DNA from 3 places in the Sphingopyxis sp. 113P3 genome. Region 3 is predicted to be linked to each of the others. Evidence: predicted binding sites of a transcription regulator. Region 3 holds the regulator's gene; each other region holds the start of a gene.
The links. Region 3 encodes LexA, which represses DNA repair genes until DNA is damaged. Its sites were predicted from a motif close to GTTCCNCNCTTGTTCT; they were not measured.

Region 1: radA (DNA repair protein RadA) is a predicted target of LexA. The motif match lies at 4,928-4,943, and genes of this name have one in related genera.
Region 2: LH20_RS22060 (LexA family protein) is a predicted target of LexA. The motif match lies at 5,698-5,713, and genes of this name have one in related genera.

Annotation. Positions count from the first base shown of each region.
Region 1 covers NZ_CP009452.1:760,584-770,883, forward strand. The annotation lists gene acs (acetate--CoA ligase) at 1-84, opposite strand, end outside; gene amaB (L-piperidine-6-carboxylate dehydrogenase) at 182-1,681, shown strand; gene LH20_RS03525 (acetyl-CoA acetyltransferase) at 1,712-3,211, opposite strand; gene LH20_RS03530 (enoyl-CoA hydratase-related protein) at 3,213-4,016, opposite strand; gene fsa (fructose-6-phosphate aldolase) at 4,140-4,790, opposite strand; gene radA (DNA repair protein RadA) at 4,959-6,320, shown strand; gene LH20_RS03545 (CvpA family protein) at 6,331-6,879, shown strand; gene LH20_RS03550 (iron-sulfur cluster assembly scaffold protein) at 6,876-7,304, shown strand; gene LH20_RS03555 (cation:proton antiporter domain-containing protein) at 7,301-9,199, shown strand; gene aroB (3-dehydroquinate synthase) at 9,229-10,300, opposite strand, start outside.
Region 2 covers NZ_CP009453.1:115,390-125,689, forward strand. The annotation lists gene mobF (MobF family relaxase) at 1-1,375, shown strand, start outside; gene LH20_RS22015 (hypothetical protein) at 1,378-1,665, shown strand; gene LH20_RS22020 (hypothetical protein) at 1,667-2,383, shown strand; gene LH20_RS22025 (DUF2726 domain-containing protein) at 2,380-2,889, shown strand; gene LH20_RS22030 (hypothetical protein) at 2,910-3,116, shown strand; gene LH20_RS22035 (hypothetical protein) at 3,143-3,505, shown strand; gene LH20_RS22040 (CsgG/HfaB family protein) at 3,510-4,286, shown strand; gene LH20_RS22045 (hypothetical protein) at 4,283-4,753, shown strand; gene LH20_RS24120 (hypothetical protein) at 4,825-5,277, shown strand; gene LH20_RS23640 (hypothetical protein) at 5,270-5,542, opposite strand; gene LH20_RS22060 (LexA family protein) at 5,750-6,181, shown strand; gene LH20_RS22065 (Y-family DNA polymerase) at 6,178-7,452, shown strand; gene LH20_RS22070 (hypothetical protein) at 7,449-7,712, shown strand; gene LH20_RS23175 (WGR domain-containing protein) at 7,795-8,109, shown strand; gene LH20_RS23830 (hypothetical protein) at 8,103-8,279, opposite strand; gene LH20_RS22080 (HU family DNA-binding protein) at 8,318-8,587, shown strand; gene LH20_RS22085 (hypothetical protein) at 8,722-9,534, opposite strand; gene LH20_RS22090 (FAD/NAD(P)-binding protein) at 10,133-10,300, opposite strand, start outside.
Region 3 covers NZ_CP009452.1:1,990,840-2,001,139, reverse strand. The annotation lists gene trpC (indole-3-glycerol phosphate synthase TrpC) at 1-724, shown strand, start outside; gene moaC (cyclic pyranopterin monophosphate synthase MoaC) at 800-1,273, shown strand; gene LH20_RS09685 (molybdopterin molybdotransferase MoeA) at 1,270-2,460, shown strand; gene lexA (transcriptional repressor LexA) at 2,526-3,203, shown strand; gene gltX (glutamate--tRNA ligase) at 3,417-4,847, shown strand; gene LH20_RS09670 (citrate synthase) at 4,885-6,171, shown strand; gene LH20_RS09665 (sensor histidine kinase) at 6,282-7,658, opposite strand; gene LH20_RS09660 (hypothetical protein) at 7,655-8,638, opposite strand; gene LH20_RS09655 (hypothetical protein) at 8,697-9,977, opposite strand; gene gyrA (DNA gyrase subunit A) at 10,166-10,300, shown strand, end outside.

The sequences.
Region 1 (10,300 bases), 1.2 Mb from region 3:
ATAGTCCTCGGCGCTGCAATGGGTGTTCGCCGCAGCATCGGAGGGCACCGGAACGAAGGGTTCGGAGGGGGGCAGGTCGGACATCGGATTCTCCCGCTTTGGATTTGCTTTGCTCGGTCCCTGCGATACTCCGCGAGCCACAAGTTGCAAGGGCAGGCCGCCCATATGAAAGGGACAAGCGATGAGCGCGATCGGCGAGGAGGTGGGCGGGCTGCTCGACACGCTGGGGGTCGAGCGGGCGCAATGGCGCGAGGGCTCGATGCCCGTCATCACCCCTTTGACGGGCGAGGAGATCGCGAGGGTGCGGGTCTGCAGCGGCGGCGATATCGACGCGGCGCTAGGCGCAGCCAATGCGGCCTTTCGCGCATGGCGCGAGGTTCCACCGCCGCGCCGCGGCGAGCTGGTGCGCCTGTTCGGCGAGGAGTTGCGCGCGGCAAGGGAGCGTCTTTCGCGGCTGGTGACGATCGAGGCGGGCAAGATCGCTTCCGAAGGCGCGGGCGAAGTGCAGGAAATGATCGATATCTGCGACTTCGCGGTCGGCCTCTCACGCCAGCTTTACGGCCTCACCATCGCAACCGAGCGGCCGGGACACCGGATGATGGAGGTCTGGCATCCGCTCGGCGTCGTCGGGGTCATCTCGGCGTTCAACTTTCCCGTTGCGGTCTGGGCCTGGAATGCGGCGCTCGCGCTCGTTTGCGGCAACAGCGTCGTGTGGAAGCCGTCGGAAAAGACGCCGCTGACCGCGCTCGCGGTGCAGGCCATATTCGCGCGCGCGGCCGCGCGCTTCGGCGAAGCGCCCGCGGGTCTGTGCGGCCTCCTGGTGGGTGGGCGCGAGGCGGGTGAGGCGCTCGTCGGCGATGCGCGCGTCGCGCTCGTGTCGGCGACGGGATCGACGCGCATGGGCCGCGCGGTCGCACCGAGGCTTGCCCAGCGTTTCGCGCGCGCGATCCTCGAACTCGGCGGCAATAATGGCGTGATCGTCGCTCCATCGGCCGATCTCGATCTTGCGCTGCGGGGCGTCGCGTTCGGAGCGATGGGGACAGCAGGACAGCGCTGCACGACGACGCGGCGCCTTTTTGTCCACGATAGCATTTATGAGCGCTTCGTCGCGCGGCTGAAGGCTGCCTATGATAGCGTCGCTGTTGGCAATCCGCTCGAGGGCGACGTGCTCGTCGGGCCGCTGATCGACCGCGCGGCCTATGAGGCGATGGCCGGGGCGCTTGCGGCCGCGCGCGCTAAAGGCGGGATCGTCCATGGCGGCGACCGTGTCGGCGAGGGCGCAAGCTATTATGTGCGGCCCGCGCTTGTCGAAATGCCCGGACAGGTGGGACCGGTTTGTGAGGAAACCTTCGCCCCGATCCTTTACGTGATGCGGTACGACGATCTCGATGCGGCGATCCGGCTGCACAATGGGGTCGCAGCGGGCCTCTCATCGGCGATCTTCACCACCGACCTGCGCGAGGCCGAGCGGTTCCTGGCGGCGAGTGATTGCGGCATCGCCAACGTCAATCTGGGGACGAGCGGCGCCGAAATAGGGGGAGCTTTCGGCGGCGAGAAGGAAACCGGCGGCGGGCGCGAAAGCGGCTCGGACAGCTGGAAGGCCTATATGCGGCGCGCGACGAACACGGTCAATTATTCAGACGCGCTGCCGCTTGCCCAGGGGGTGTCATTCGACATCTAGGGTCCTCTCGCGTAGAAAAAAGGCAGCGCCTCAAGCGCGCCAGCCGAACCCGTCCTCGAGGGCAACGATCTGGCCGCTCGTGCCTACCGGCTCCTCACTCCCGTCGGTCAGAAACGCCAGCATTCCGGCGTCGCTGGCATCGACATGCGCAAGCGTACGGGCGCCTTCGGGAGTCCGGGCCACGACGACGCCTGCCCTTGGCGCACCATCGCGCGAATAGAAGACGGTATAGCTTTCGATCGTTGCTGGGCCCGCATAGTCCTCGATCAATTCGGGCACCGGGCCGCGCTTGGCTTCGGCTTCGTCCTGATAGTCGAAGTCCTGGGGAAAGCTTGCCGCGGCGATCGGCTCGTTGCCCAGTATGATGCAATGATTATCGGTGGCAAAGCCGCCATTGGCGAAAAGGAATCCATAGCGGCCTTCCCCGCGCAGCTTCTTGACCATCGAGACGATCGCATGGCTCATGTAATTGGCGATCGGCCCGCCGCCAAAGGTGAGCCCCCCAAATACGCTTGCGGGGCGATCCCATGGCCAGCCGAGGATCCGGCGCGCCATCTTCGGGACGCAGGGAAAGCAGCTATAGAGTTCGACGCAGTCGAGATCCTGGACGGTCATGCCGTTGAGCGCGAGCGTCCGGCTGATCGAGGTTTCCATGCTGACGCTATGGTCATAGCGATCGCGCGCGAGGATGCTCGCGGGCTCCTTTGCCGCGGCGCCCATGCCGACATAGATGAGGCGCTCCTCGGCGATGCCGCGGCGGCGCGCTTCAGCGAGGCTCGCGACGAGAAAGGCGGCGCCCTGGTTCACCGAACTGTTCGCGACCATGAGCTTTGAATAGGGAAAGGCGATGGGGCGATTGCGCTCGTTGACCTCCAGGATGTCGGCGGGAGACGCAGCTTTGCGAATCCATGCGCCCTCGTTTGCAGCTGCCACCTGGGAAAAGCGCGACCAGATTTCGGCGCTCTCGGCCTGTGCCTTGGCGAGGCTTTCGCCCCAGGCCGCGCGGGTCGCATTCTCGTAGAGCGGATAGACGTCGACCGGCGCTGAAAGTCCGTGTTTCTGCGCATAATTGGGCTCGCGGCGGGTCGCGACCTGGCGAACGGCATTGTAGCTCTTGTCTTCGCCGCTCGCGGCCTTTGCGGCGCGGCCCGCGGCGGTGCGCAGCGCTTCGCCGCCCACGATGGCGGCCAATTTGACTTCGCCCCCGCCAATGCGATTTGCCGCTTCGTTGAGCAGACGCACTGGCGTATCGCCGTGCGGCGCAGCGGATTGATAGTTGATCGCGGGATTTGCCCCGACTGCAGCGGCGAGCGGCTCGCAGAGCTTGCCGAGATGGTGGAAGCTGATCTGGTCGACGATGGCGAGGCTGTCGATATCGGGGAGCGGAATCCCGGCATCTTCCGCCGCAAGCTTCAGCGCTGCGACCATCAATCCCAGCGAGTCCAACCCCTGATCGGGGTCCTCGGGCCGGTCGTTGATCTGGCCGACGCCGATGATGACCGGAATGCGCTCGGGATCGCGCATGCTCATGTCAGCGGGCTTTCCACACGGGCTTGCGCTTTTCGGCGAATGCACGCGGTCCCTCGCGCGCGTCCTCGCTTGCCATCAGCTTTTGGCGCTCGCGCCGATTGTCGTTCCAATGCGCGTCATCGCCTGCGATCTCGCCGTCGATGATGCGCAGCGCCACGCGTTTGGAGGCCTGCACCGAAAGCGGCGCGTTGCCCGCGATCTTTTGGGCCATCGCGATCGCCGTCGGCATCAGATCGGCGAGTGGGACGACGCGGTTGGCAAAACCGTAGCGAAGGGCGGTCGCCGCATCGAAGGGGTCGCCGGTCAGCAGATGTTCCATCGCGAGCTTCTGCGGCAATTGCTTGACGATGCGAAACGCTCCGCCCGCGGCGGCGAACAGACCGACCTTGACTTCTGGAAGGCCGAACTGGGCATTTTCAGCTGCGATCACGATGTCACACATCAGCGCGAGTTCGCACCCACCGCCAAAGGCAAACCCATTCACTGCACCGATGATCGGCTTCGAAATCGGGTGGGCTGCAAAGCCGCCAAAGCCCCACGCTTGCTGCGCTTCGTTATCGGGTGCGAGCTGCCCGCCGCGCGAGAGCGCGACAAGGTCGGCGCCAGCGCAGAAGGCCTTGTCCCCCGCGCCCGTGATAATGACGGCGCGAATTTCGGGGTCGCGCTCGGCTTCCTCGAGAGCGGTGCCGATGCCGATATGGACATCGGCGTTGACCGCGTTGCGGGCCTCGGGCCGGTTGATCGTGATGATCAGGATATGACCCTGGCGCTCGGTGAGGACGGCAGGCGCAGCGGCGTCGGTCATCAAATTCTCCCTTTCGGCCGGGAAGCGCACATGCGAATCCCGGCGGTCGGAAAAACTATCGACCGAAGTTGACGTTTACGTCAACTGCAAAGGTCGCCCCAGCGCGCGCCGGCGCGCGTCTTCTCAGATTGACTGTCCGGTCTTGGCCCAGTCGGCAAGAAAGCCTTCGATGCCCTTTTCCGTAAGGACATGCTTGAACAGGCCCTTGATGACCGACGGCGGCGCGGTCATTACATCGGCACCGATCTTGGCGGCTTCGAGCACATGGATCCCGTGACGGACGCTTGCGACAAGAATCTCGGTCGCAAAATCATAATTATCATAGATCAGCCGGATATCCGCGATCAGCTGCATCCCATCGAACCCATTGTCGTCGTGGCGGCCGACGAAGGGCGAAACGAAAGTCGCGCCGGCCTTTGCCGCGAGCAGCGCCTGCGCGGCCGAGAAGCAGAGGGTGACATTGACCATCGTGCCGTCGCCCGTCAGCGCCTTGCAGGTCTTGAGGCCGTCGATCGTGAGCGGCACCTTGATGCAGACATTGTCGGCGATCTTGCGGAGGATCTCGGCCTCCTTCATCATCGTTTCATGGTCGAGCGCGACGACCTCGGCCGAGACGGGGCCGTCGACCATGGCGCAGATTTCCTTCGTCACTTCCTTGAAATCGCGGCCGGACTTCGCAATCAGCGACGGATTGGTGGTGACGCCGTCGAGCAGGCCGGTCGCGGCGAGCTCCTCGATGGCATCGATTTCGGCGGTGTCGGCGAAGAATTTCATGGCGCGCTTGTTCCTGCTCAAGGGGTGATTCGCTGGTTGCGTCCGCCCTAGAGCAACGCGCGCGAAAACTGAACCGCCGCCGTCGTCTGGTCGGCCGCGAGCCCTGGCGCGCGGCAGGCTTGCCGAAAAGAACTGGAGTTCTGTTTTTGTTCCGGTTAAGCGCCGGCAATGGCCAAAGCGAAACGCCAATATGTCTGTCAGAATTGCGGTGCGGTGTCGTACCGCTGGCAGGGGCAATGCGCGGATTGCGGGGAATGGAACACGCTTGTCGAGGAGGCGGCCGAATCCGTCTTTTCAGCAAAGCATGACCTCACCAAAGGCGGGCGCGCGCTAGCGCTCGAAACGTTGAATGCGCACAGCCCCATGCCCGAACGGATGCTCTGCGGAATTGCCGAGTTCGACCGTGCGCTAGGGGGCGGTTTCGTTGCCGGGTCGGCGACCTTGATCGGGGGCGATCCCGGGATCGGCAAGTCGACGCTGCTGCTCCAGGCAGCGGGCAGGCTCGCGCGGGCCGGCCGAACGGTCGTCTATATCAGCGGCGAGGAGGCTGCAGCGCAGGTCCGGCTTCGCGCGCAGCGGCTGGGGCTCGGCGATGCCCCGGTCGCGCTTGCAAGCGCGACCTCGGTGCGCGACATTCTCGCAACGCTCGACCGGCAGACGGCCGATTTCGTCGTCATCGATTCGATCCAGACGATGCACAGCGACCTCATCGACAGCGCGCCGGGGACGGTGAGCCAGGTACGCGCAAGCGCGCAGGAGCTGATCCGTTACGCCAAAGACAGCGGGGCAGCGATCGTGCTCGTCGGGCACGTGACGAAGGATGGCACGATCGCCGGGCCGCGCGTGCTTGAACATATGGTCGACACGGTGCTGTCCTTCGAAGGGGAGCGCAGCCACCTTTATCGCATCCTTCGTGCGGTGAAGAACCGCTTCGGCGGTACGGACGAGATCGGTGTATTCGCAATGGGCGAAGAGGGCCTCGGCGAAGTCGCCAACCCCTCGAGCCTTTTCCTCACCGATCGCAGCCGCGATGTCCCGGGGTCGGTGGTCTTCCCCGCGCTCGAGGGGACACGGCCGGTCCTCGTTGAGGTGCAGGCGCTCACCGTGCGGCTCGCGAGCGGTGCAACGCCCCGCCGCGCGGTCGTCGGATGGGACAGCGGGCGGCTTGCGATGGTGCTCGCGGTGCTCGAGGCGCGCTGCGGGCTTCAGATGGGGAGCGCGGAAGTCTATCTCAACATTGCGGGCGGCTACCGCCTGACCGATCCGGCGGCGGACCTTGCTGTCGCGGCCGCGCTGATCTCGGCCTTCAGCGACCGGCCGGTGCCTGCCGATGCGATCGTCTTCGGCGAGCTATCGCTCTCGGGCGAGGTGCGCCCCGTTGCGCACGACGCCCTCCGGCTGCGTGAGGCGGCAAAGCTCGGTTTTTCGCGCGGCTGGGGGCCTGAGGGGATGAAAGGCGTCGGCGGGATTTCGGTGACGGGTTTTGCGCGTCTCGGCGAACTCGTTGACCTGATGCTCGGGCGCGACTAGCCACCGGCGAATGGGAAGTCTGACCGCGCTCGATATCGTCGTGCTTGTCCTTGTCCTTGGCGGCGCCGTGCTCGGCTTCGCGCGGGGGCTGGTGCAGGAAGTCACGTCACTGCTCGCCTGGGTCCTGGCGATCCTCGCGGTGCGCTTCTTCCATGCGACGCTGACCGGCCTTCTGGCCGATTATGTGGGCACGCCCGGCGGAGCCGCGATGCTCGCATTCGTCCTGCTTTTCGGAGGCGTGTTCGCGGTCGCCAAATGGGGCTCGCGTGCGATGGGGCAGCGCAGCCGCGCATCGATCGTCGGCGGTTTCGATCGCGGCCTCGGGGCCGGATTTGGCGCGGTGAAGGGCTTGGCGCTCGCGACCGTCCTGTTCATGGCCGTGACGCTGCTCTATGATATCGGCTATGGCAACGCACAGCGCCCCGCCTGGATGAGCGACAGCCGTACCTATCCCGCGCTGAGCGCGACGAGCGCGGCGCTGAGCAAGGTCATCGCCGACCGCCGCGCCGAGGCGCGAACGGCAGCCGCGCAAGAGGATGCGCCGGGCAGCGCGCCATGAGCGCTCCTCTCTATAATCGCGATATCCTGGCGCTTGCGGTGGCGACCGCGGATTATCCGCTGCCTGCGAGGCCCCGCCGCCGCGCCTCGCTGCGCGCGCCGCTCTGCGGCAGCCGGATCATCGTCGACCTCGATGCGGACAAGGAGGGGAGGATAACTGCCGTCGGCCTCCATGTCGAGGCGTGCGCCCTCGGGCAGGCCTCCGCGGCGCTACTCGCGCGGCATGCACCGGGGCGGAGCCTTTCCGAGATCCGGGACGCGCGCGACGCGATCACACGATGGTTCGCGGGCGAGGGCGATGCGCCCGGCTGGCCGGGTTTCGACCTTCTCGCGCCTGCTCGCGATTATCCAGCGCGGCACGGCGCCATTCTGCTCCCCTTCGACGCCGCAGTCGCGGCGTTTGAAGGAGCGGAACTCGGCGCATGATGCTCACGGTCCTTGCGGCGGGACCGGCGGTGACCGACCGGGTGGCCGAAACGGCAACCGATACGCTGCTTTTTGAAGGGGCGATTCTGCTGGGTGTCGCCACTCTGTTCGTGATGATCTTTCGCCGTCTCGGCCTCGGCGCCGTGCTCGGTTATCTGATTGCCGGCGCGCTTGTGGGACCCCATGGCCTCGGGTTGGTGGGGGGCGGCGAATCCAAGCTCGCCATCGCCGAGCTCGGCATCGCCTTCCTGCTCTTCCTCGTCGGGCTTGAACTTCATCCGCGGCGCCTGTGGCAGCTTCGCAAGGCGATTTTCGGGCTTGGACTGGCCCAGGTGGTCGTGACGGGGCTCGTCCTCACCGGCCTCATTCTTGCGACCCAGGGCTTCAGCTGGCAGGCCGCGCTTGTTCTGGGTCTGCCGCTTGCGCTTTCCTCGACCGCGCAGGTGCTTCCCAGCCTCAAAAGCTCCGGCCGGATCAACTCGCCCTTCGGCGAAAAGGCCTTTTCGATCCTGCTCTTTCAGGATCTCGCGATCGTTCCGATGATCACCATCGTCGCTGCACTGTCGCGCGCGCCGGCCGATCCATCGGCCCCTCCGGGGGGCGTGCTTGCGCTCTATACCCTTGCGGCAATCGCGGGGCTCGTGCTCTCGGGGCGTTTCCTCGTCAATCCGCTGCTCCGTCTCGTCGGCCGCTATGGCGAGCGCGAGCTGTTCGTGGTTGTGGGGCTGCTCGTGGTGCTCGCCAGCGCGGCGTTGATGCACAGCCTTCACCTCTCGACCGCGCTCGGGGCGTTCATCGCGGGCGTGATGCTCGCCGATTCCCCTTATCGACACGAAATAGAGGCCGACGTTGAACCCTTCCGCCTCATTCTCCTCGGTCTCTTTTTCCTCGCGATCGGGATGATTCTCGACGTGAATGTGGTCCTTGCCGATCCGCTGCGTGTCGTGGGTCTCGCGGCGGGGCTGGTCGCGACCAAAGTGGCAGTTCTTGCACTTTTGGTGCGGGCGTTCGGCAAGCCATGGAAGACGGCTCTTGGCCTTGCGCTGTTGCTCAGCCAGGGCGGCGAGTTCGGCTTTCTCCTCTTCACCCAGGCCCAGCAGGCCTTGCTGATCGCCCCGGCAGCGGCGAGCCTGTTCAGCGCTGTGGTCACGCTGTCGATGGTTTCGACGCCCTTTCTGATGCTCTTTGCCCGTAACCTCGAATTCGAGCCTGACCGCGATGAGGCGGGACTTGCTGGCCCTGAGGACGCCCCGCGCGGTTCGGCGCTCGTGATCGGCTATGGCCGCTTCGGCCAGATTGTCGCCCAGATGCTGCATGCGGTGGATTGTTCGGTGACGCTCATCGACAAGAAGCCCAGCCAGATCGAACTTTCCGGGCGCTACGACACCAAGGTCTATTATGGTGACGGGCTGCGGCTTGACCTCCTTCGCCGCGCAGGCGCCGACGAGGCGCGGCTCATCATCTATTGCATCGACGACCCGTCGGTCGATGCAGAAGCGCTGCGGCCGGTAATCGAGGCTTTCCCGAAGGCGAAAGTGCTGATGCGCGTTTTTGATCGGCGCCAGTTGATGGCGATCGCGGGCGCGGGAGCGAGCGGCGTGGTGCGCGAGCTATTCGAAAGCTCGATCGCGCTGGGGCTGATGGCGCTCGAACAGCTTGCCGTCGACCCGCGCCAGATGGAGGACGTGGAGACGGCGCTTCGCCAGCTCGATGCGACGCGGCTTGCGGCGCAGATGGACGAAGGCGACCTGTCGGCGGGCAGTGAGCACCGCTTCAAACCGGGCGGGGGGCGCGAGTCTGCAAGCGTGCTCGAAACCTTGCGACAGCGCCGGCTGGCGGCAAAATTGGCGCGCGATGAGGAAGCCGCGCACGCGGCCGGTCCGGAAGCGGCGTAGAGCCTTTTTTCGCTTTTCAGGCGAAGCGATCAGACACGATCGAGAAATTCAGCCACGGCATCGAGACCATAGTCTTCGCTCACGAAGCTCTGCCCGATGCCGCGGGTCAGGATGAGCGGCAGCTTGCCGCCGCGCACCTTCTTGTCGTGCGCCATGTGAGCTGCGAGCGCGGCGCCGCCCCTGTCAATTCCCGCGCTGGCGAGGCTGTGGGGCAGACCGAGGCTGGATAGATGGTTGCGCACCCGTGCTGCATCTTCGGGCGCGCAGATGCCCTTGGCGGCCGAAAACTGGTGCGCGAGGACCATGCCGGCGGCGACGGCTTCGCCGTGGAGAAGATGGTCAGAATAGCCGGTTTCTGCCTCGAGCGCATGACCGAAGCTGTGACCAAGGTTCAGGAGCGCGCGCACATCCTTCGTTTCGCGTTCGTCGGCGGCGACAATGCGCGCCTTGGCGGCCACGCTGTGGGCAATCGCCTTATGACGGGCATCGCTGTCACCCTTCAGCAAGGCCTGGCCATGCGTCTCGCACCAGGCAAAAAAATCAGCGTCGTCGATCAGTCCGTATTTGACCACTTCGGCATAGCCTGCGCGCAGTTCGCGCGGCGGCAGGCTCGCGAGCGTCGAGGGGTCGATGACAACGAGAGCGGGCTGGTGGAAGGCGCCGATCAGATTTTTGCCCGCCGCGACATTGATCGCGGTTTTGCCGCCAACGCTGCTGTCGACCTGCGCGAGAAGGGTTGTGGGAACCTGGATGAACGAGCAGCCCCGCTTGACGATGCTGCAGGCGAAACCCACGAGGTCGCCGATGACGCCGCCGCCCAGCGCGATCACATGATCGGAGCGCTCGATACCTTCGCCGATCAGCCATTCGGTAAGCCGCGCAAGACCCTCCCAGCTCTTGCTGCTCTCGCCGGCAGGAAGCACGAAGGAGGAAAAGGAGATGCCCTCGGCACCGAGCGCCATTCCGACGCGCGCCAGGTAGGATTCGGCAACATTCGTGTCGGTGATGATCATCGTGCGCGGCCGCTTGAGAAGCGGTGCGACGTGGCGGCCGATGTCATGGAGCAGCCCATCGCCGATCAGGATCGGGTAGCTGCGCGCG
Region 2 (10,300 bases), on a different replicon from region 3:
TGCCCGACATGCGCTCGCGGGGCGGGGAGAGGGCTACGAAGGGGCCCGGAACGAACTCAAGGGCACGGTCCTCGTGCTCGACGAAGCCTCGATGGTCGGCAGCACACCGATGCGCCATCTGGTCGGAATCGCCAATGCGCTTGGGGTCGACCGCCTCGTGATGATCGGCGACCGTCAGCAGCTTTCCGCGATCGACGCGGGCAAGTCGTTCGCACTGGCACAAGCTGGCGGGATCGCCATGGAGCGCATGGACGAGAACCTGCGCCAGCGCACGGATCAGCTGCGCAGCGTCGCCGCGCTCGCCAACCGTGGCGCCGTGCGCGAAGCGCTCGGTGTCCTGGGCGAAAAGCTGAAGGCCAGTCCGGCCCACGTCGAGGCGGCCGCCAACCATTGGCTATCCCTGCCCAAGGACGAACGCGACGCGACCGCGCTGTTCGCTTCTGGCCGCGCGTCTCGCGCCGAGTTGAACGAACGCGTGCAGGCAGGGCTGAAGGCGGACGGTACCCTGGCGGGCGAGGGGCGGACGTTCAGCGTGATCGAACGGGTCAACACGACCCGCGAGGAGTTGCGCTACGCCAAGACCTATGCCGCCGGGCAGACGGTCGAGGTCGCGCGCGCGGTCAGCGAGCTCGGACTTCGCCGCGGCACCTACGAGGTCATCGGCGTCGATGCCAAGGGCAGGGTAGAGCTGCGCTCGGGCAGTAAGACCCTGCGCTTCGATCCGCAGAAGATCGACCCTATGGACAAGCGGGATGCGCTCGGCCTCAGCCAGCGTGAGAGCATCAAGCTCCACGAGAACGATCAGATCCGCTGGACGCAGAACGACAAGGATCGCGGACTGCTCAATGCCGCTCTCGCGCGGGTAGTGTCGGTATCGGACAAGGGGATCACCGTAGAGGCGGCCGACAAGACCCTGCACGAATTGAAGACCGGCGATCCCATGCTTGAGCGCATGGGCCTCGCCTACGCGCTCAACATGCACATGGCGCAAGGCATCACGGCCGACAAAGGCATCGCGGTGATGAGCTCGACCGAGAGCAATCTTTCCAACCAGCGACTGTTCAACGTGACCGTGACCCGCGTGCGCGACGATCTGACGCTCTACACCGACAACAAGGACAGGCTGACCAGCGCGATCGAGCGCAACGAAGGCAACAAGACCTCGGCGCTCGAGACCGTGGGCAAGATTGACGTCGACGCTCCGTCTCGAAGCGCTCCGGCTCACGGACCTACGCCGCGCGAGGCCAGCTTCAACCCGACGCTGCCGCCTGACCTTGCGTCACTGCACGGCAAGCCGCTCGGCCTTGGCGCTGAACTTGGCCCGCCTGCGAAGGATCTGCCGTTCCCCGAAAAAGACATTGGACTGGAGCTGTGACCATGACCAACGCCGAAATGACGCCCGTAGTTACCTGGGATTCCGTGAAGCACCTGCAGCACGTTCACTGGTGCGATCTCGAAGCCAACAGCCTCAAGACATGCATCGCCAAGGCGCATCACGAACATGCGATGAAATGGGCCGGGGACGCTCTCTCGTTCGCGGCGATCGCGGTCCTGCTTCTGTTGCTGTTGCGGCCGCTGGCGCGCGCGCTGACAAGCGGCGAGCCGGGGGAGATCACCATTCGTCTGCCCGCGCGTCGGTTCATGCTGGCGAAGGCCCGCTCCTGACATGGGCCTCTCCGACCGCGACTATATGCGCGACCGCTACCGGAAACAGGGTGGAGCGGCGTCGATCCCTGTCTGGAATGACAAGAAGGGCAGGGTCGAACGCGAAGACGTTCCGCTGGGCAGCGCGAGCTGGGTCGGAAAGAACACCGAGTTCGACGAGTACGATCGCATAGCGATGCGCTACGGTCGCCGCCGGCGTACTCGTACAGGCCGCGCCGGTTGGACGCCTGCTCTGCGCGGTCTGATCCCCATCCTCTGCTTGGTGCCGGTGGCGATCGGCATCCTGGCCGACGCGAAGCGTCGGGGATGGCTTCCGGATTTCCAACCAGCGATCACTTTTCCGGAATCGGGAAGTGTCGCGGTGGCGCGCACTTTGCCGTTGGGTCTCGTCCAGAGCCGCCTCCGCGTCAGCGCGGCCGAGGCGAATGCCGTCGTCCAGCTGATCGATCCCCGCACCGGCGCACACGCCCTTTCCGTCTTCGTGGCAGCGAACGACGACATCGACGTTCCCGCCCCGGCGGGGAGGTGGCGCATGCGGATCGTCGAGGGCCAGAAGTGGCACGGCCCGAAGGATTTTTTCGGGCCCAACACCCAATTCGAGACCGTCGCAAAGCTGATGGATTTCCCGGCGCGCGGCGGAAACGGCATCAACCTGCATCGCCGGTTCGATGGCAATCTGCCGACGCGTCAAATGCTGACCGGACCGGATCCGCTATGACCCAGCAGCACATCATCTTCCTGGTCCTGGCTGTCCTCGCTGTCGCCTTGCTGCGCTTGCTAGGCGGGAGATCGGGCATCGGTCGCTTGCCAGTGCGGCCGCGCGAGCTGATGACCAAGCGCGAGCGGATCGTCTGCGGGTTCATCGAGCAAGCAATTCCGAGCGCGCGGGTTCATGCCCAGGTGTCGATGGGCGCGATCCTGCAGCCTGCGCGGGGGCTCGACCGGAGCCGCGCGACGTCGGTGCGCAATCGCTTCTCTTCCAAACGGGTCGACTTCCTCCTCGAGGACCGGGCCAGCGGCGACATCATCGCGATCGTCGAGCTCGACGATAGGACCCACAACGCCCGCCAGGACGCCCAGCGCGACCAAATGACGGCGCGGGCGGGCTACACGACCATCAGGCTCTCAGGGGGCCGTCAGACCGCCCTCAGCGTGCGCAGCGCGCTTGCCGAGGCTTTGGCACCACAACCGGATTCGCGCGCGATGCGCCGAACAGCAGCGTGATGACGCGGAAAGGAGGAAGCATGAGCAATTGGGATTTCGAGGAAATGGGCGACTTCGGCGACGAAGCCGCTGCGGAGCGCTGGGCGAAGCGCAACGACGTGGATCTCCGCGATATCCGCACCAGCAGACGAGGCGACGGGGTCCGATTGGAGATCCGTCGCTCGGCGCTCGGCGACACCGGTCGCCGGGACAATGACCTGCGCGACGGCCGTCGCACGGGGTGGTGAACACAACCAAGAAGGAGTGAATGCAAATGATGAAGCGATATCTGTTGGCGTCCACGCTCGGCCTGATGGCCGCGAGCGTCGCCGTACCTGCGGCAGCTCACGCTGCTGAACCGGGCCCGGTCCTCCTGGCCATGAACGAGTACGCCTCTTCCACCGCCGGGACGGATGTCGCCGCGCGGGTGGCGAAGAAGAAGGCGGCCTACCACGCGCACGCCGGGAAGCACCACGTCAAGTGCGACCTCAAGGACTGCGGGGATTGCCCCGACTGCCCTGATTGCCCCGATTGCGCGGACTGCGACGAAGCCAAGATCGCGCGCAAGGTCGCCGAGGAAAAGGCGGGCATCTGCGATCCCACCAAGCATGCGCAGGGCAAGGTGAAGCATGGCTAGGCGAATGATCGCCGCTGGGTTGCTGGCGGGCCTCGCGCTCGCCGGCACTCCCGCGCTCGCGCAAAAGCTGGGGCAGGGCGGCACCGGTGTCGACGAGAACACCGAGCTGCCACGATGCGCGGCCCCGCTCGGCGTCGTTGCCCTGGTCGAGGAGAAGGCGCCCGACATGCGCGACAGCCTTTCTCCCGGTTTGGCAGCGCTGCTCAAAATGGCAGAGGCGCAGCAAGGAGGCGGAACGGCCAGGGTCGATCCCTTGCCGCTCATCAAACTCATGGCCGCACGCTCCAACTGCTTTCGGGTAGCAGACCGCGGTGCCGCAATGTCCGCGCTCGAGCGTGAACGCGCGATGGCGGGGGCAACGCCGTCCGCGGCGATGACCAAAGCGGACTACCTCATCAGCGCGCAGGTGCTTTATTCCGATGCCAAGAGCCGCGAAAGCGGCGGCGGCTTAGGCGGCGCGCTGGGCGGCGCGGTCGGCCTCAAGTCGAAGACGCTCGAGAGCCAGGTCATGCTATCGCTGGTATCGGTCGACACCGGGTTGCAGGAGGCGGTCGCGACCGGCTCGGCCCGCAAGAAGGATATCGGCGTCGTCGGTGGTGGTCTGCTGCTTGGGCTTGGCGTGGGCGCGCTCGGCGGCACCTACGGGTCGACCGATATCGGAAAGATCACCTCGCTGGCAGTCCTCGACGCGTTCCGTAAGCTCATCGTCGACGTGCAAGCGCGCTTGCCGGCTAAGCCCGCAGCTGTGACGGCGCCGCCAATCGAGAGTCCGAAGCCATGAACATGCTCACCGGCGTCCCGGCAGCGAATTGCCCCTACTGCACCAAGCCGCTGGGTCGTTGGGCTGACGCGCATCTCGTCCATCGCTGCGCGGGCTGCGACCGCCCCCTGGGCCGCGTTCGAGTAAGCAGATCGGTTCGCTTGTATCGGATCATGCCGATGCTCGATGTGACCAAGATCCTCGGGACGGTCCTCGCGCTGTCCGGCATGGTTCTCATGGTCGTGGATCCCGCTCTGGTGAAAGGCTTCGTCCTGCTGATCGCCTTCGCGCTTATGACCTACGGGCTTACCGACGTGTTCGATGGCTGGCTTTCGGTCCGGACCCGGATCGATCGCACCGCGCGAAAGATGCGCACCGGGGCAGCGGCTCGCCGCGCTGGATTAGCGAAGATCCTGTTCGGTTTCTTGACCTTGACGGTCGCGATCATGGGTATCGTCGTTAGGTCCAGTCTGGGTGCAACTGTTTGACTTCGCACGATAGAACAGATGATCGGAGCGACGAGAATCGCTACAATGGTGTCATGAAACCCGAGACCTCCGTGACGACCAGACTCGGCAAACCCCAACTTTCCTGGGAGGTTGACGGTCGGCTTCACTCGCTCACGTTCGACGGCGCCCATGGGACGTACTGCTCGCCAGATGGCGAAGTCATAGAAATGCCGCGGGAGGGATGGCTGGCCCTTGTCGAAGCGGCCGCCCGCCTAACGGACGAACCAACAAAGATTAGCCCGCCGCTTCGCGCAACTCCGGCAAAACCACCCAAGCCTCGCGGGCCGAGGAGTGGGCAAGGCTGGTCGCCCGAAGAGGACGCTCGCGTCCTTGCCTGGTTCACCAGCGAGACGACGCCGATCGCCGCCATCATGGGCGAGCTGGGCCGCAACGAGGGTGGCATCGAATCCCGCCTTGTCCGCCTCAAGGCTGCGCCCGATCGTGAAGCCGTTCGCCGCGCGTATCTTCGCCGGACTGCCAGCGACGGTATTGGCATCAAATGAGCAGCGCGCAGTCGTCGCCTAGTGTGGACGAGGCCGAGCGTCCTTCGAGGCCATGCTCGAAGGGTGCTTCTGGTTGTTGCGCTTGTTTGATCGAGAAGGCCAGACAGACGCCTCCCTTCACATCTGCAACGCGATCGACGCGCTTCGCCGGCATCCCGCAGCTCGTCCGCTCGACTTCGCCCTGCATGATGCCGAAGCTACGGGGCTCCTCGAGCCGATTAATTGAGCGTGGAACGAAGGCGCTCCCGGCTGCGACGAGTGGCATTCGTATGCGAAGTCGCGGCAATCGGTGCGATGACTGTCGCCGGCCTGGTGTCGGCGCTCCATGGCGCTTGGCTTGCAGCACCCGAGCTTTTGGCACGTTTACAACGCCTTCTCTGATATCCGAATTGGCTTTTTGACGTCCAACACAGGTTGGCTGTTCCCTACATGTTCTGTTTCGCGCTACCAGTGCCCGCGAAAGCGGGCACAAATGCAAAACCAGATTCGACTGACAGAACTCCAATGGGCCGATACCCGATCCTCGATCCCGCTCGCGCTGGTGCGCGTTCCTGCAGGGTTTCCCAGCCCCGCCGAGGGCGAGGAAGACGACCCCATCGATCTCAACGCATGGCTGATCGAGCAACCAGCTGCCACCTATCTGATGCGGGTCGAAGGCTGGTCGATGACCGGTGCCGGAATCAATGATGGAGACCTGGTCGCGGTCAGCCGTGCGAAGCAGGCAATCGCCGGCGACGTCGTGGTTGCCGTGATGCATGGCGATCGCACTCTGAAGCGCCTCAAGAAGCTCGATGGGCGGTTCTGGCTCGTTCCCGAAGCTGAAGGCTACCCGCACCTCGAGGTCGACGAATACACCGAGATCTGGGGCGTGGTCGTGGGACTGGTCAGGCGCTATCGCCGATGAGCGGGCCGATCGCCTTATGCGACTGTAATTCCTTCTATGTTTCCGCAGAACGCGTCATGGATTTGTCCCTTCGCGGCGTTCCGGCGATCGTGGCTTCGAACAACGACGGCAATGCGGTCGCCAGATCTGCGGAGGCCAAGGCGCTCGGCATTAAGATGGGTGATCCCATTTTCAAGATCCGCGATCTTATCAAAGCGCACGGTGTGGCGGTCCGCAGTTCGAACTATACCTTGTATGCCGACATCCAGCGGCGCGTGCTGGCGGCGACCGAACCGTTCGCGCGCGACATCGAGATCTATTCCATAGACGAGAATTTTCTCGATCTGACCGGTTTCGAACACCTCGATCTGGTCGACCATTGCCAGAAGCTGCGCGCGCAGATCCTGCAGTGGACCACGATCCCCACCTGTGTCGGCTTAGGGCCAACCAAGACGCTGGCCAAGCTCGGCAACGCGGCCGCCAAGAAGAATCCGATCTTCGACGGCGTCGCAGACCTGCGCGACGAATATATCCGCCGCTACGTGATGGACCGGTTCGACGCCGCGGACGTGTGGGGGGTAGGGGGCGCGACCACGCGCAAGCTGAGCGACCTCGGCATTCGAACCGCTGGCCAGCTGCGCGACATGCCGCTGCGGCAGGCGAGGGGGCTTGGCACCGTCGTACTGGAGCGCCTCGTGGCCGAACTCAACGGCGTCCAGGCCGACGCGGTCGAACTCGTGGCTCCCGATCGTAAGGGCATGGCGGTGACGCGCTCGTTCGGCACGCCGATCGCCGACCTTGAGCAGCTGATGGGGGCGATCTCGCAATTCGCCATGCGCGCCGGCGAGAAGCTGCGCCAGCACGGCCTCGTGGCAGGGCGTATGGCGGTGTTCTTCCACACCAACCGCCACAAGCCGGATCGGCCGCAATATGGCGCGTCGCGGGGCGGGGCACTGCATCCCATGACTGCCGACAGCTTCGAGCTGATCTCCCTTGCCCGGCGCTTGGTCGAGCGCGCGTATCGTCGCGGTTTCGAGTTCACGAAGGCGGGCATCATGCTCGAGCAGCTGGCGGCGGCCGACGCACGGCCGCGCACGCTGTTCGAAAACCAGGACCAGTCCGCTCAGCGCGAGCGGCTCATGGCGGCGATCGACGACATCAACGGCAAGTTCGGCCGAATGACGGTTGTGCCCGGCAGCCAGGGGTTCAAACGGTCTTGGAAGATGCGCGCTGACATGAAATCGCCGGCATGGACGACACGAATAAGCGACTTGCCCGTAGTGAAGGCATGAGCGCCCCCGAGGACAGTATGGACGATCGCCTGACGCTACAGGCGCTTCGCGAGGAAATGGTTTTCACCCGCGTCCTGCTTGGCGAGCAGTATGCGACGTCCATCGACGCCGGCGCCGCGACGCGCGAGGAGATCACCGCGCACATCCTGAACTGCGGACGCATCGCCGAGCATCTGTCGAACAACCAGACCTCGGCGATCGCGGATGCAGCCAAGGCGATGATTGCGGCCCTTCCCAAAGGGTACCGGGGTGAGGAGTGATCGAGCGCATGAATCACAAGCCACGAGGTGATTCAAAATGCCCGTTTCACCCGCACAGTGTGCGCCCCTAGTGCTGTCGACTATGTCTCTGACCGATTTAGCCGGTGCTTCCTTCATCGAGCTCACCGCTGTCGATGAAGGTCGCAACTGCCGGCGAGCCTATCGTATTGAGCGCACCGAGGATCTTTTCGGGCACCAGCTGATCGAACTGTCATGGGGCCGGATCGCGGGGCCGTCTCAGACGAAGCGCCTGTCGGCACCGTCGACCGCCGAGGCTATCGCCACTATTCGCAGAGTGCTCGCGCGCCGAGCGTCCGCGACCAACCGGATCGGCGTTGCTTACACGCGACAGGATGCCGACAGCATGGCAGCGCCTGGAGCCTCTGCCCATCAATAGTCGAGGTTTCGCCGCTCCATCTGGTCGGCTGCGAGATCGGCCACCGGCCCGGTGCCGCCCGTCAGGCTGTAGATCTCGATGACCTGGTGATCCGGTAGGCGCTCGACCATCAGCCGCACAGCCGTAGCATTGTCCTGATCCAGGATCATCTTGGCTTCGGATTTGGTCATGATATGCACCTTGTCCAACTACATAAGGTGTCGATTACATGAATATGAGCGAACTGACCAAGAGCGTTGCCTCTTCCACCGGCGCGACCGAAACCGCCACAAAGGCAATGATTGCTGCGGTCTTCGACGCGATCGCCGCCTCAGCAGCAGAGGGCGATGACGTCGCTATTCCCGGTTTCGGCAAATTCACCGTCAAGAGCCGCCCCGAGCGTCAGGGACGGAATCCTGCGACCGGCGAAGCCATGACCATCAAGGCATCACGGAAGGTGTCGTTTGCGGCTGCAAAAGGACTGAAGGACCGCCTGTAGCGGTCGGCCTGGCTTGAGATGAAGAACAGACCGATGGCATCAGACGCCGGCAGCATGAGACGAGTCTCGTTTGGAAATTGCGGAGGTGTCTCTTTTCGAAGTTGCGCTTACCTATTTCAGATTGATAATACTTCTTATGTTAAATCAGAATGGAGTTCGGTCTCACCGTAGGTTTTCCATGCGCGCTTTACGCGCTCTGTCCACCGAAGCTTAAAAAAGGTCTCAACTGTGTCACTTGCTACGTCAAGTGTATCGAACGCGATATTGGCGATCTCGTCTTTCCTGAGGCGCAAGATCGCGATCACATCTTTCGCCGCTGGTGCTTGCCGATGCACTCCTTTAGCATCAACCGTGACCAAGAAGCGGTCCACCTTCGACATCGTGATCATGCCGACGCACTGATCCTCGTCGAGGCTGATGGCCTCGACCACGCCCTCGTAGGCCACGAAATTCCCCTCGTGCTCGGCTTTTGTCATCACGTAGGCGAGAGCGACCTTGTCCGATGCAGCGGACGCATCGACAACGCGCTGAAGCCATCCAGCCGCAGAAGGCTTCACGAGGTTCTGAAGCGCTCCTTTGCGACCGAGCCAATAGCAAAGCGCACCCGTTACGAAGCTGGTCCACAACAGGCCTGAAAGCGCCGTCCAGATGTCGTGGGCGTTACGCGCTTCGGTAGTCGGGCTCAGGATCACCCGGTAGAAGTCGGGATCATATGACAGCAACGTCCAGGTGGCGGCGACCCGACTGTTGAGGTCGATGGCCATGGCCGCCAACAGATGCCCGAGGCATGCGAAGAGCACGATCGCAGCCAATGTGGTGGTTGAGCCTTGCCGGTCGGGCATGGGGCTCAGGAGGTCATCGGTTGAACCGGCTCGAACGCATACCCACCCGACGATGCCGGGCAGGAGAAGCAACAGAGCAATAAATAGCTGGTAGCCGAGCGTCATGCCGGCTGCGGGCGTCGACCGCCAGCCTCGGGCTGTCGCTCGGCGATCGGGCGTGCCTCGCGCAGGCACGGGAGCTGGAGCGCCCTGCCCTCACCGCCGATAAGTCGTGGCGGGCTGTGAAGGTGAAAGGGCTGAAGGTCGAGGTGTTGCGATAGCCGGCGACGACCGCTTTGCGCCCCAATATCGGTCATTCCGAACCCTTCGGATTTAAACCGAAAGCCGCCATTCGTTCGCGCATCAAAACGAGGCGGCGCGGTTCATAGCTTGCTTGCCGACTGTCTGCGCGTTCCATCGATTAGCTCAATCAGCCACACTTTCTGGCGGGCCAACATGGCATCGTTGCGCGCCGCAATCAGCCGTTCGTGTTTCTGGCCCACAGACGGCCTTATTCACGCGAAAAAACCTGTAGGAATGCCGCACTATAATAAGCATAGGGCAGTATGCGCACACCTGTCACGAATTTTCGTGCAATTAAATGGCCCTTATCCTTTTCAGGCCTAAGCTCTTACTGCAAGATTTATTGAATTTTTCGTTGACAGGTAAGCCGGCTAGTTTTTCAATCGATGGAGCCAGCTTTCTACATAGCACACCAAGGCAACTAACTGCGCGGCGCTTCGAGGACAGCTTGGCCTTGGCTTGCGAACAGGTAAACCACATGCCCGCCAAGCGATGCCAGGGCCCCTTCGATATCAATCGGCAGGCCCCGCTCGCTGTTCGCGGCGAGCGCGCTCAGGATGGCATGCGCAGCCGCGGTTCCCAGCTCCTC
Region 3 (10,300 bases):
GCGGTCCATCGCCGCGCTCGACGCCGTCGACGGCGGCGCTGTGCGCGGTTTTGCCGCAGCGCTCGAGGCAAGAATCGCCGCGGGCGGCCTCGGTCTCATTGCAGAGATCAAGAAGGCTTCGCCGTCCAAAGGGTTGATCCGCGAAGATTTCAACCCTGCCGAGCATGCACGCTCCTATGAAGCAGGCGGCGCGGCGTGTCTTTCGGTTCTGACCGATGCGCCCTATTTTCAAGGGCATGAGGAGTATCTGATCGCCGCGCGCACGGCGTGCAGCCTCCCGGTGCTGCGCAAGGATTTCATGATCGACCCCTGGCAGGTCGCCGAAGCGCGCTCGATCGGCGCCGACGCGATCTTGATCATCGTCGCCGCGCTCGACGACGGCGCGATGCGCGAGATCGAGGCGGCCGCCCGCGAACGCGGCATGGACGTTCTCGTCGAGGTTCACGACGAGGCCGAACTCGAGCGCGCACTTACCCGGCTCGAATCGCGCCTGATCGGGGTCAACAACCGTGACCTACGCACCTTCGAGACCGACCTTGCCGTCACCGAGCGCCTCGCAAAGCTGGTACCGGCAGGGACTCTCCTCGTCGGCGAGAGCGGCATTGCAACGCACGCCGATTGCGCGCGGCTCGCGGCAAACGGCGTCCATGCCTTCCTCGTGGGAGAAAGTCTGATGCGCCAGAGCGACGTCACCGCCGCGACCAAGGCATTGCTTGAGGGATGAGGCTCGGGCCTTGCCCCCTGCCCCTCACCGCTCCCCCCCTTGCCTTTTCTGCCCTGCGTTGCTTCGCTTACCGCGATGAAAGACAAACCGACTCACCTCGACGAAACGGGCGCAGCGCATATGGTGGACGTTGGCGCCAAGCCGGCGACTGAGCGGCTTGCGATTGCGGAAGGGCGGATCCGCATGGCGGCGGCGGCGCTTGCGGCGATTCGCGCCGGGAACATGCCCAAAGGGGACGTGCTTTCCGCCGCACGGATCGCCGGGATCATGGCGGCAAAGCGCACCGCGGATCTTATTCCCCTGTGTCACCCGCTCGCGCTTACCAAGGTGACGGTGGACTTTGCCTGGGAAGACGGCGGCATCCTGGTTCGCGCGAGTGCCGCGACAACCGGTCCCACGGGGGTGGAGATGGAGGCCCTGACCGCCGCCTCGGTCGCGCTTCTCACGCTTTACGATATGGCAAAGGCCCTCGACCGGGCCATGGTGCTGGAGGGCATCCGTCTCTTGGAGAAGAGCGGCGGCCGCTCAGGCGACTGGCGCGCCGAATGAAGCTGCTCTTGAGCGTCGAGGAAGCGCAGGCACGCATCTTGGCGCTCGCCGCACCGCTTGCACCCGAGAATATCCCCTTTACCGATGCGGTTGGCCGTTTTCTTTCAAAAGATGTCACAGCGCTGCGCGATCAACCCGCCGCCGCGCTATCGGCGATGGACGGCTATGCAATACGCTTCGAGGATCTTCCAGGGCCATGGTCGATCACGGGCGAGGTGGCTGCGGGCGCGATGCCGTCGCGCGCGATCGGTGCGCGCGAGGCAATGCGTATCTTTACCGGTGCAATGCTTCCCCCCGGCGCCGATACGGTGGTGGTACAAGAGGATGTCGCGGAAGCAGGCGCGGCCCTGGTGCTGACCGGCGAAGGCCCGGCGGCGCGCGGAAAACATGTGCGCGCGCGCGCTGGCGACTTTGCCGCGGGGACGTGCCTGCTTGCCGCTGGGGCGCGGCTTACGCCCGGCGCGATCGCGGCCGCGATCATGGCAGGCGCGCCTGCGGCAGCGGTAGGCCGCCGCCCCCGCGTTGCAATTCTGACCACCGGCGACGAACTCGTCCCGCCGGGTCATCCGCTTGGCGTGGGCCAGATACCCGACAGCAATGGTGCGATGCTCGCCGCGATGCTTAAGGAAGAGGCGGCCGAGGTGGGCCTGCCCCTTCATGCACCCGACGATCGCACGCTGATCGCGAATGTCCTGCGCGATCTTGCGCGACATCATGACGTCATCGTCACGATCGGGGGGGCCTCGGTGGGCGATCATGACCATATCCAAGGCGCGCTCGCCGGCGCGGGAGGGTCGGTCGATTTCTGGAAGGTCGCGATGCGACCTGGCAAGCCGCTCGTCGCCGGGACGATCGGCACGGCCGCTCTGCTCGGCCTGCCGGGCAATCCCGCTTCCGCGTTCGTCACCGCAACGCTGTTCCTCCTCCCTCTCGTCCGCCATCTCGCGGGCGCGCGCGCGCCGCTCCCGCTCGTCCGCCAGGCGCCGCTCGCAGCGCCGCTCGCGGCGGGTGGCGAGCGGCGAGACTATTTGCGCGCCCGTCTCGATGCAGACGGCCTCACCCCCTTTGCCTCGCAGGACAGCGGCCAGACCGTTCCGCTCGCCGCCGCCAATGCGCTCGTGATCCGCGAGCCGCGCGCGCCCGCGCGCGCGCCGCTCGAAAGCGCTGACTATATCGCGATTGCTTGACAAGTTCCGCTCTGTTCCACTATCGTTCTCCTTATGTCCGGCGAGCCACTTATGGAGATCGAGTGATGTTGACCGCTAAGCAGCACGAACTGCTCCACTTCATCCAGCAAAGGCTCGACGCCAGCGGCATTTCGCCCTCGTTCGAAGAGATGAAGGAGGCACTGGGCCTCAAGTCGAAATCGGGCATACATCGCTTGATAAGCGCTCTTGAAGAAAGAGGATTCCTGCGTCGCCTCCCGAACCGTGCGCGCGCGCTGGAGGTCTTGAAGCTTCCCGAAGCTGCAAGGGCGAAGGCGCCGAGCGACCATAATGTGCTGCCGCTGCGCAAGCCTGCAGCGGCGCGGCCGATCGCTGCGAACGACATCATCGAGGTTCCGCTTCACGGCCGTATCGCCGCGGGCGTGCCGATCGAGGCCTTCGAAGATCACAACCAGCTTTCGGTTCCGGCCGCGCTCCTGGGTTCGGGCGAGCATTATGCGCTTGAAGTTTCGGGCGACTCCATGATCGAGGCGGGTATTCTCGACGGCGATTATGCGCTGATCCAGAAAGCCAGCACCGCCCGCGAAGGCGACATTGTCGTCGCGCTGGTCGACGGGCAGGACGCGACGCTCAAATATTTCCGCCGCGAGGGCCGCATGATCCGCCTCGACCCGGCGAACAGCGCTTACGAGCCGCAGCGCTACGAGGCCGAGCGCGTCATGGTTCAAGGGCGACTTTCCGGGTTGCTTCGCCGCTACCACTGACCTCGAGCCTCCGCCGCCGCCAATGTGCGCGGCGTAGCGCGGGCGTCCCATGGGAATTTGGCCCGCCGCACCGACGGGGCGGCGCTGACGCGAATGGGCGTTTGAAGCGGCCATGTCGCCATGCTAGGGGCACCCCCGATCCGTCCCGGCCCCCGCCGGCGACGGCAAAAACGAGTGAAAGACTTCGTGGTGGCAACCCCAGACCAGACTGATTTGACCGAAGCGACCGGCAGTGCCGTGGTGACCCGCTTCGCCCCCTCGCCCACCGGCTTCCTGCACATCGGCGGCGCGCGTACCGCGCTTTTCAACTGGCTGTTTGCGCGCCACCACGGCGGCAAATTCCTGTTGCGGATCGAAGACACCGACCGGGTGCGTTCGACCGAGGCCGCGATCGACGCGATTCTCGACGGCATGAAGTGGCTCGATCTCGATTGGGATGGCGAGGCGGTCTATCAATTTGCGCGCGCGGGCCGGCACGCCGAGGTCGCGCACGACCTGCTGGCGCGGGGTGAGGCCTATCGCTGCTACCTGACGCAGGACGAGCTTGCCGCCATGCGCGCCGAGGCGCAGGAAAGGCGCGTACCCTTCCGGGTGCGCAGTCCGTGGCGGGATCGGGATGACGGCGACCCTCAAGCGCCGCACGTCATCCGCCTGCGCGCTCCCCAGGAGGGCTCGGCGACCATCCACGACCGCGTCCAGGGCGAGGTGACGGTGCAGAATGCCGAGCTCGACGACTTCATCCTGCTCCGTTCGGACGGAACGCCGACCTATATGCTGAGCGTCGTCGTCGACGACAATGACATGGGGGTGACGCACATCATTCGGGGCGATGATCATCTCAATAATGCGTTCCGCCAATCGGCGCTCATCCGCGCGATGAACTGGCGCGAGCCCGTCTACGCGCATGTCCCGCTGATCCACGGCGCCGATGGTGCGAAGCTGTCGAAGCGCCACGGCGCGCTCGGCGTCGATGCCTACCGGGACGAGATGGGCTATCTTCCCGAGGCCGTGAACAATTACCTGTTGCGGCTCGGATGGGGGCATGGTGATCACGAGATCATCAGCCGCGAGCAGGCGATCGAATGGTTCGACCTCGCCAATGTCGGCCGTTCGCCCTCGCGCTTCGACTTCAAGAAGCTCGAGAATCTGAACGGGCATTATATTCGCGAAGCGGACGATTCGCGGCTCGCCGGCCTCGTTGCGCCGCGCGTCGAAGCGCTGGTCGGACGGCCGCTTGACGATGCGGACCGCGCGCTCCTCACCCGCGCGATGGGCGCGCTCAAGCCGCGCGCGAAGACGCTCGGCGAAATCGCCGAGGGCGCCGTCTTCCTCTTTCTGCCTGATCAACTGGAGATGGACGAGAAGGCCGCCCAGCTGCTGCGCGATGCGCCCGAGGGCCTCCTTTTGGATGTGACCGAGCGGCTCAGGGGTCTCACCGACTGGACCAGCGAGAGCATCGAAGCGGCGGTTCGCGAGACCGCCGAAACTGCAGAGCTGGGGCTCGGCAAGCTTGCCCAGCCGCTGCGCGCCGCGCTGACCGGCCGCGCCGTGTCGCCGGGAATTTTCGACGTGTTGCTGCTGCTCGGCCGCGACGCCAGTCTGGCGCGACTTGACGCAGCGCACAATTTTCCGGCAGGGGCGTAGCCACATTGCCTTTGGCCCTCCACACAGGGGAAGAAACATGACCGAACCGACCGCCAAAATCACCCTGGGTGACACGAGCATCGAGAGCCCGATTTTGTCGGGAACCGTAGGCCCCGATGTTGTCGACATCCGCAAATTCTATGGTCAGACCGGCGCCTTCACCTATGATCCCGGCTTCACCTCGACCGCGAGTTGCGAGTCGAAGCTGACCTACATCGACGGCGACGAGGGCGTGCTGCTCCACCGCGGCTACCCGATTGGCGAACTCGCCGAGCATTCAAGCTTCATGGAAGTCGCCTATCTGCTGCTCAACGGCGAACTGCCGAGCGCGGACGAGCTGACCCGGTTCGACAACACCATCACCCGCCACACGATGGTCCACGAGCAGCTCGCGACCTTCTACCGCGGCTTCCGCCGCGACGCGCACCCGATGGCGATCCTCTGCGGCGTTGTCGGTGCGCTGAGCGCCTTCTATCACGACTCGACCGATATCAACGATCCGCACCAGCGCATGATCGCCAGCCACCGACTCATCGCGAAAATGCCCACGATTGCGGCGATGGCGTATAAATATTCGGTCGGCCAGCCGTTCGTCTATCCGCGCAACGACCTTGGCTATACGCATAATTTCCTGCGCATGACCTTCGGCGTCCCCGCCGAGGAATATCAGGTCGACCCCGCCGTCGTGCGCGCCCTCGACCGCATCTTCATCCTCCACGCCGACCATGAGCAGAATGCGTCGACGTCGACGGTCCGCCTTGCCGGTTCCTCGGGCGCCAATCCCTTTGCCTGCATCGCGGCGGGCATCGCCTGCCTGTGGGGTCCGGCGCACGGCGGCGCCAATGAAGCCGCGCTCAACATGCTGCGCGAGATCGGGCGGCCCGAGCGCATCCCCGAATATATCGCGCGGGCGAAGGACAAGGACGATCCCTTCCGCCTGATGGGCTTCGGCCACCGCGTCTACAAGAATTACGACCCGCGCGCGACCGTGATGCAGAAGACGGTGCGCGAGGTGTTCGCCGCGCTCAAGGTCAATGATCCCATGTTCGACGTGGCCCTGCAGCTTGAGGAAATGGCCCTCAATGATGATTATTTCATCGAGAAGAAGCTGTTCCCGAACGTCGACTTCTATTCGGGCGTCATCTTGTCGGCGATCGGCTTCCCGACGACGATGTTCACCGTCCTCTTCGCGCTCGCCCGCACCGTCGGCTGGGTCGCGCAGTGGAACGAGATGATTTCCGACCCGGCGCAGAAGATCGGCCGCCCGCGCCAGCTTTACACGGGCCCGGCGCAGCGCAGCTATGTACCGGTGGAGAAGCGCTGAGCGCGAAGCCCCCGCAAATGCGAAAGAGAGTAGGGCTGCGCCGAGGCGCGGCCCTTTCTTTTCGGGATGAGCCGTTCAGGAGCAGCCCATTCGCGCCTGGAGGATGAGCCTTATGCCCCTTCGCGCGCGGGGAGACTGAGCGTGAAGCGCGCGCCCTGCCCCGGGGCACTGTCGACGGTGAGATCGCCGTCCATCGCGCGGGCGAGCCGCCGGGCGATGTAGAGGCCGAGCCCCGACCCGCCGCTGTCGGTGCGGCCGAGGCGTTCGAACTTCTCGAACACCACCGCTTGCTGCTCGGCCGAAATTCCCTGCCCCTGGTCGGCAACCGTCACCGTCGCCCGGTCGCCCTCGCGGTCGACGCGGATCCAGATCAGCGAATTCTCGGGCGAATAGCGGATCGCATTGCCAAGGAGGTTGAGCAGCACCTGGAGGACGCGGCGGAATTCACCATATGCGGGCGCCTGATCGTCGGTGCGCGGCGCGTCGATACGGATACCCTTTTCCTCCGCCTTCATCCCGAGCAGCCCGACGGCCCGGCGGGCCAGATCGCCAAGGTCGATCTCGTCACGCGCCGCCTTGAAACCCGGGCGCTCGATATTCTGGAGGTCGGCAAGGTCGTCGACGAGGCCGAGAAGATGGCGCCCTGCATGCGCGATATCGCCGGCGTAACGCGCATAATCGGCGCGGATCGGGCCGTCGAATTGTCCCGAAATCGTCTCGGCGGTCGCGATGATCCGGCTGAGCGGCCCGCGCAGCGCGCCATCGATCCGCCGCCCGAACTGCGGGTCCGAAAGTGGGAGCGACCCGAATACCGGGTCTGCGGGCGAGCGCACCGGAGCCGCTTCGCCCGGCACGGCGCCTGGAACGGCGGCCCCGCGAAAGCCGGTGAATCCCCCTGCTGCATCGAAGGTCGGATCGCCCGAGAGAATGGTAGGGGTCCGCTCTCCCGCCGCCTCCACCTGCGCCGACTGGCCCTTGAACGACGTCTGCCGCGCGAGCGCGCGGAGGACGGCGAAATGCCCGTCACCATCGGGTTGCAGCTCGAAGAGTTCCGACAAGGACCGGCCTTCCCAATCCTCCGGAACCGGCGCGGCCTCAGGACCGGGACGCAGCGCAATGAGCCGGAGGCGCGCATCGCATTCCCAGCTCCAGCCATCGGCTGCGACCGGCAGCTCGCTCTCGACCGGCGCCTGCGGCTGGGTGACCGGGCGCGTGCGCCAATCGCTGATCTCGAGGCTTGCGCCCTCGGCATCAGGAATGATGCGAACGAGCGCGAAGACGTCGCTGTGATCATCGGCGGCATGGAGCGGACGGCTGATCTCGCGCTGCAGCCGCTGGGCGAGCGCGGCGAGCCGCGCCAGATGGGGAAGCGCAAGCGGCTTCTCAAGCCCGGCTCCCGCCCGCTGCTGAAGACGCAGCAGCGGTGCGTCGGCGCTGATGAGCGCACCCGCCCGGTCGATCCGGCCGCGAACGATGGGCGCGATCATGTCCCGCCCTCCGCGGGCGGAACGAGGCTCCCGGCACGCGCCGAGAGGAGAGCTGCATAATCTTCGTCGGGCGCGGCGCTGCCCGAAATCGTGCGGCAGGGCAGCAGGGAAAGCGACGCCTCGAGCGGTGCAATCGCCGTGCGTTCGATGCGAAGCGGGGCAAGCAGCGAGGGCAATGCTGCGGTTTCGGCGGTGAGCAGCGTCAGCGCCATCGCGGCGTAGGGCTGGCGGTGTGCGGCCGCAGCGAGCCCGATGAGCGCAGGCCAGTCATGCCGTGCTATCGCGCGCGCCGCCGCTTCGGCGAGAGCGCCTTCGGCTTCGAGCGCGCGGTGCCAGCTGGCAGCGGCGGCATCGATGCCGGTCTCGCTCGCTCGCCTTGCAAGCGCGCTCCGCACCGCATCGCCGAGGCGCGCTGCGTCGGCTTGCGCGGCTCCAACCTCTACCAGCCGCCACGCGGCGATATCGAGCAGCAGCGCGCGAAAAAGATCGGTGTCGAGATCAGCAACCGCGATGCAGGGATTGCCAAGGGCATCGGCGCGGCGCCGGTCGGCGATCTGCAACGCGAGATAGAAGCGCGCGGCGTCGGGCATCGCCGCGTCGGCACCGGGAAAATCGCCTTTCCCGTCTCCGCCAACAACCTCCTCGGGCGCGGGAACCAGCGGCGGCGCCGCACGCTGCGCCGATTGCTCCCGCCAGCGATGTTCCTCACCGCGCGCAAAACAGGGGGCCGCAAGGCGACCTGCTCCCGGTATCCCGCCTCTGATCCAATCCTCCCACAATGCCGCTGGGTCGATGTCGGCGTCGAGCCGGGCGGCCACGTCGACCATGAGGCGGCGTGCGATACCGAGCGCCAGCGCGCGTTGCTCCTCGGTCAACCGCTCAGCACTGGGTGCAGCAAGAAAATCCGCCATCTCCCGAAGGCGCGCCGACAGGGTCGGCGACGGCAGCTCGATACCGGGCGAGGCGAAGGAATCACGCATGGATAATCGCCAATAGCAGAATGGCGTTAACGCGCTCTAAACCTTCAAGGACCTTGTTTTATCGCGCTTCGGGGCGCCGTGCGAGACGGATCCAGAGCAGGATCTGGAGAAGCGCGAGGAGCGGCAGGATGGCGAACATCGGGGCCGCGAAGCCGAAAAGCAGCGACGGCGCGAGCATGATCCACGCCTGGTCCGCATCGGGCAGAAGCCAGTGAAAGCGGCGCTTTTCTCCTGAATCTTCATAAAGCCACCGCGCGAGCAGAATCGCAGCGGCGAGGCAGGGTGCGAGCGCCGCCTCGGCAAAGGGGGGCGCTTCGTGCGCGGCGCCTGCCAGCGACATGAGCCAGGGGAAGATGGCGAGCAGCACCCAGGCGAAGGTGCGGATGATTTCGCGCCACCGGTCCTGGCCGGCGCTTTCCGCGCGAAAGGCCGAAAGAAAGCGCATTGCGGCAAGCCCAAGACCGCCGAACAGGGCGACAAGCGCCCCTGCAGCGGCAAGGCCGCTCGCCGCGAGCAGCGCGACGATGACCCAAAGAAGCCCGGTGACATAAGGCAGATAGCGCGCCGTTGCGGGCGATTTGACGAGCAGCGGTCCGGCGAGCCGGACGAGCGGCATCATGATCGCCGAGCGCCCGAGCCCCATTCCGCCATATTCGACCTGCTGCAGGCTCGATTGCTCGATCAGCGCCGCGATCCGGCGATCGGCAACGATCGCGATTTCGCCCTGTTCGAACAAGGCGGGCTCGCAATAGAGCCGCCGCGCGCCCGCCTGCACTGCAAGACGCAGCAGCGTCAGCATCATGTCCCATTCGCCCGGCATCGCCGCGAGCTCGGCAACCATCGGAGGCGAGAGGCACGCCAGTCCGCCCCAGCGGCGGGTCGCGTCGATCCGTTCGAACCCCTGGGTGAGCACCGTGTCGCCGGTGACCAGTATTGCGGGCGTCCCGGGCTTTGCGATCGCCGCATAATGCGTCCCGCCCGCGCGCAAACCATCGGCCACCAGAATGATCCGGTCGTCCTCTTCGACAAGGGCCATCAGGTCAGCGGCGGTCCGCACCGAGGTAACCCGCATCCCCCGGCGGCGAATGCGGTCGCAGGTCGCGAGAAGCTCGGCGGGTACCGAACCCACTGCAACGGCAAGATGGGTGACGCCGACGTCGGCGAGCCTTGCAGCCTGCCGCTCGATCAGCGTCTCGCCTGCGAGCGACACGAGCGCGCGCAGCCCGCCATCGGGCAGCGTCTCGCTGGCCCCTACCAGCGCAATCAGGGCCACGGGGCGACACCAGGCGGGAAAGCGGTCATCGCGCGAGAGCTTTACGGCGGCGGGCGCGATTGGCAAGCTGCTTGTCGGACGTCATGAGCCCAGAAAATGATGCGCAAAAGGACCGATTGAGCAGCGCAGGGACGCATGAAAAAATCTCCCCAAACCGGGGCGAATCGCTGGCCTTTTCTCCCGCCATCGGCTAGTCCGTTGGGATCTCCCGAAAGAACCAAAAAGGCCGGGTCTTGACCGAAGAAAATACGCCTATGCAGCCGTCCGAGGACGGCGTTTCGCCGATCAATATCGTCGATGAAATGAAGACGTCATACCTCGATTACGCGATGAGCGTAATCGTCAGCCGTGCGCTCCCCGATGTGCGCGACGGGTTGAAGCCGGTGCAC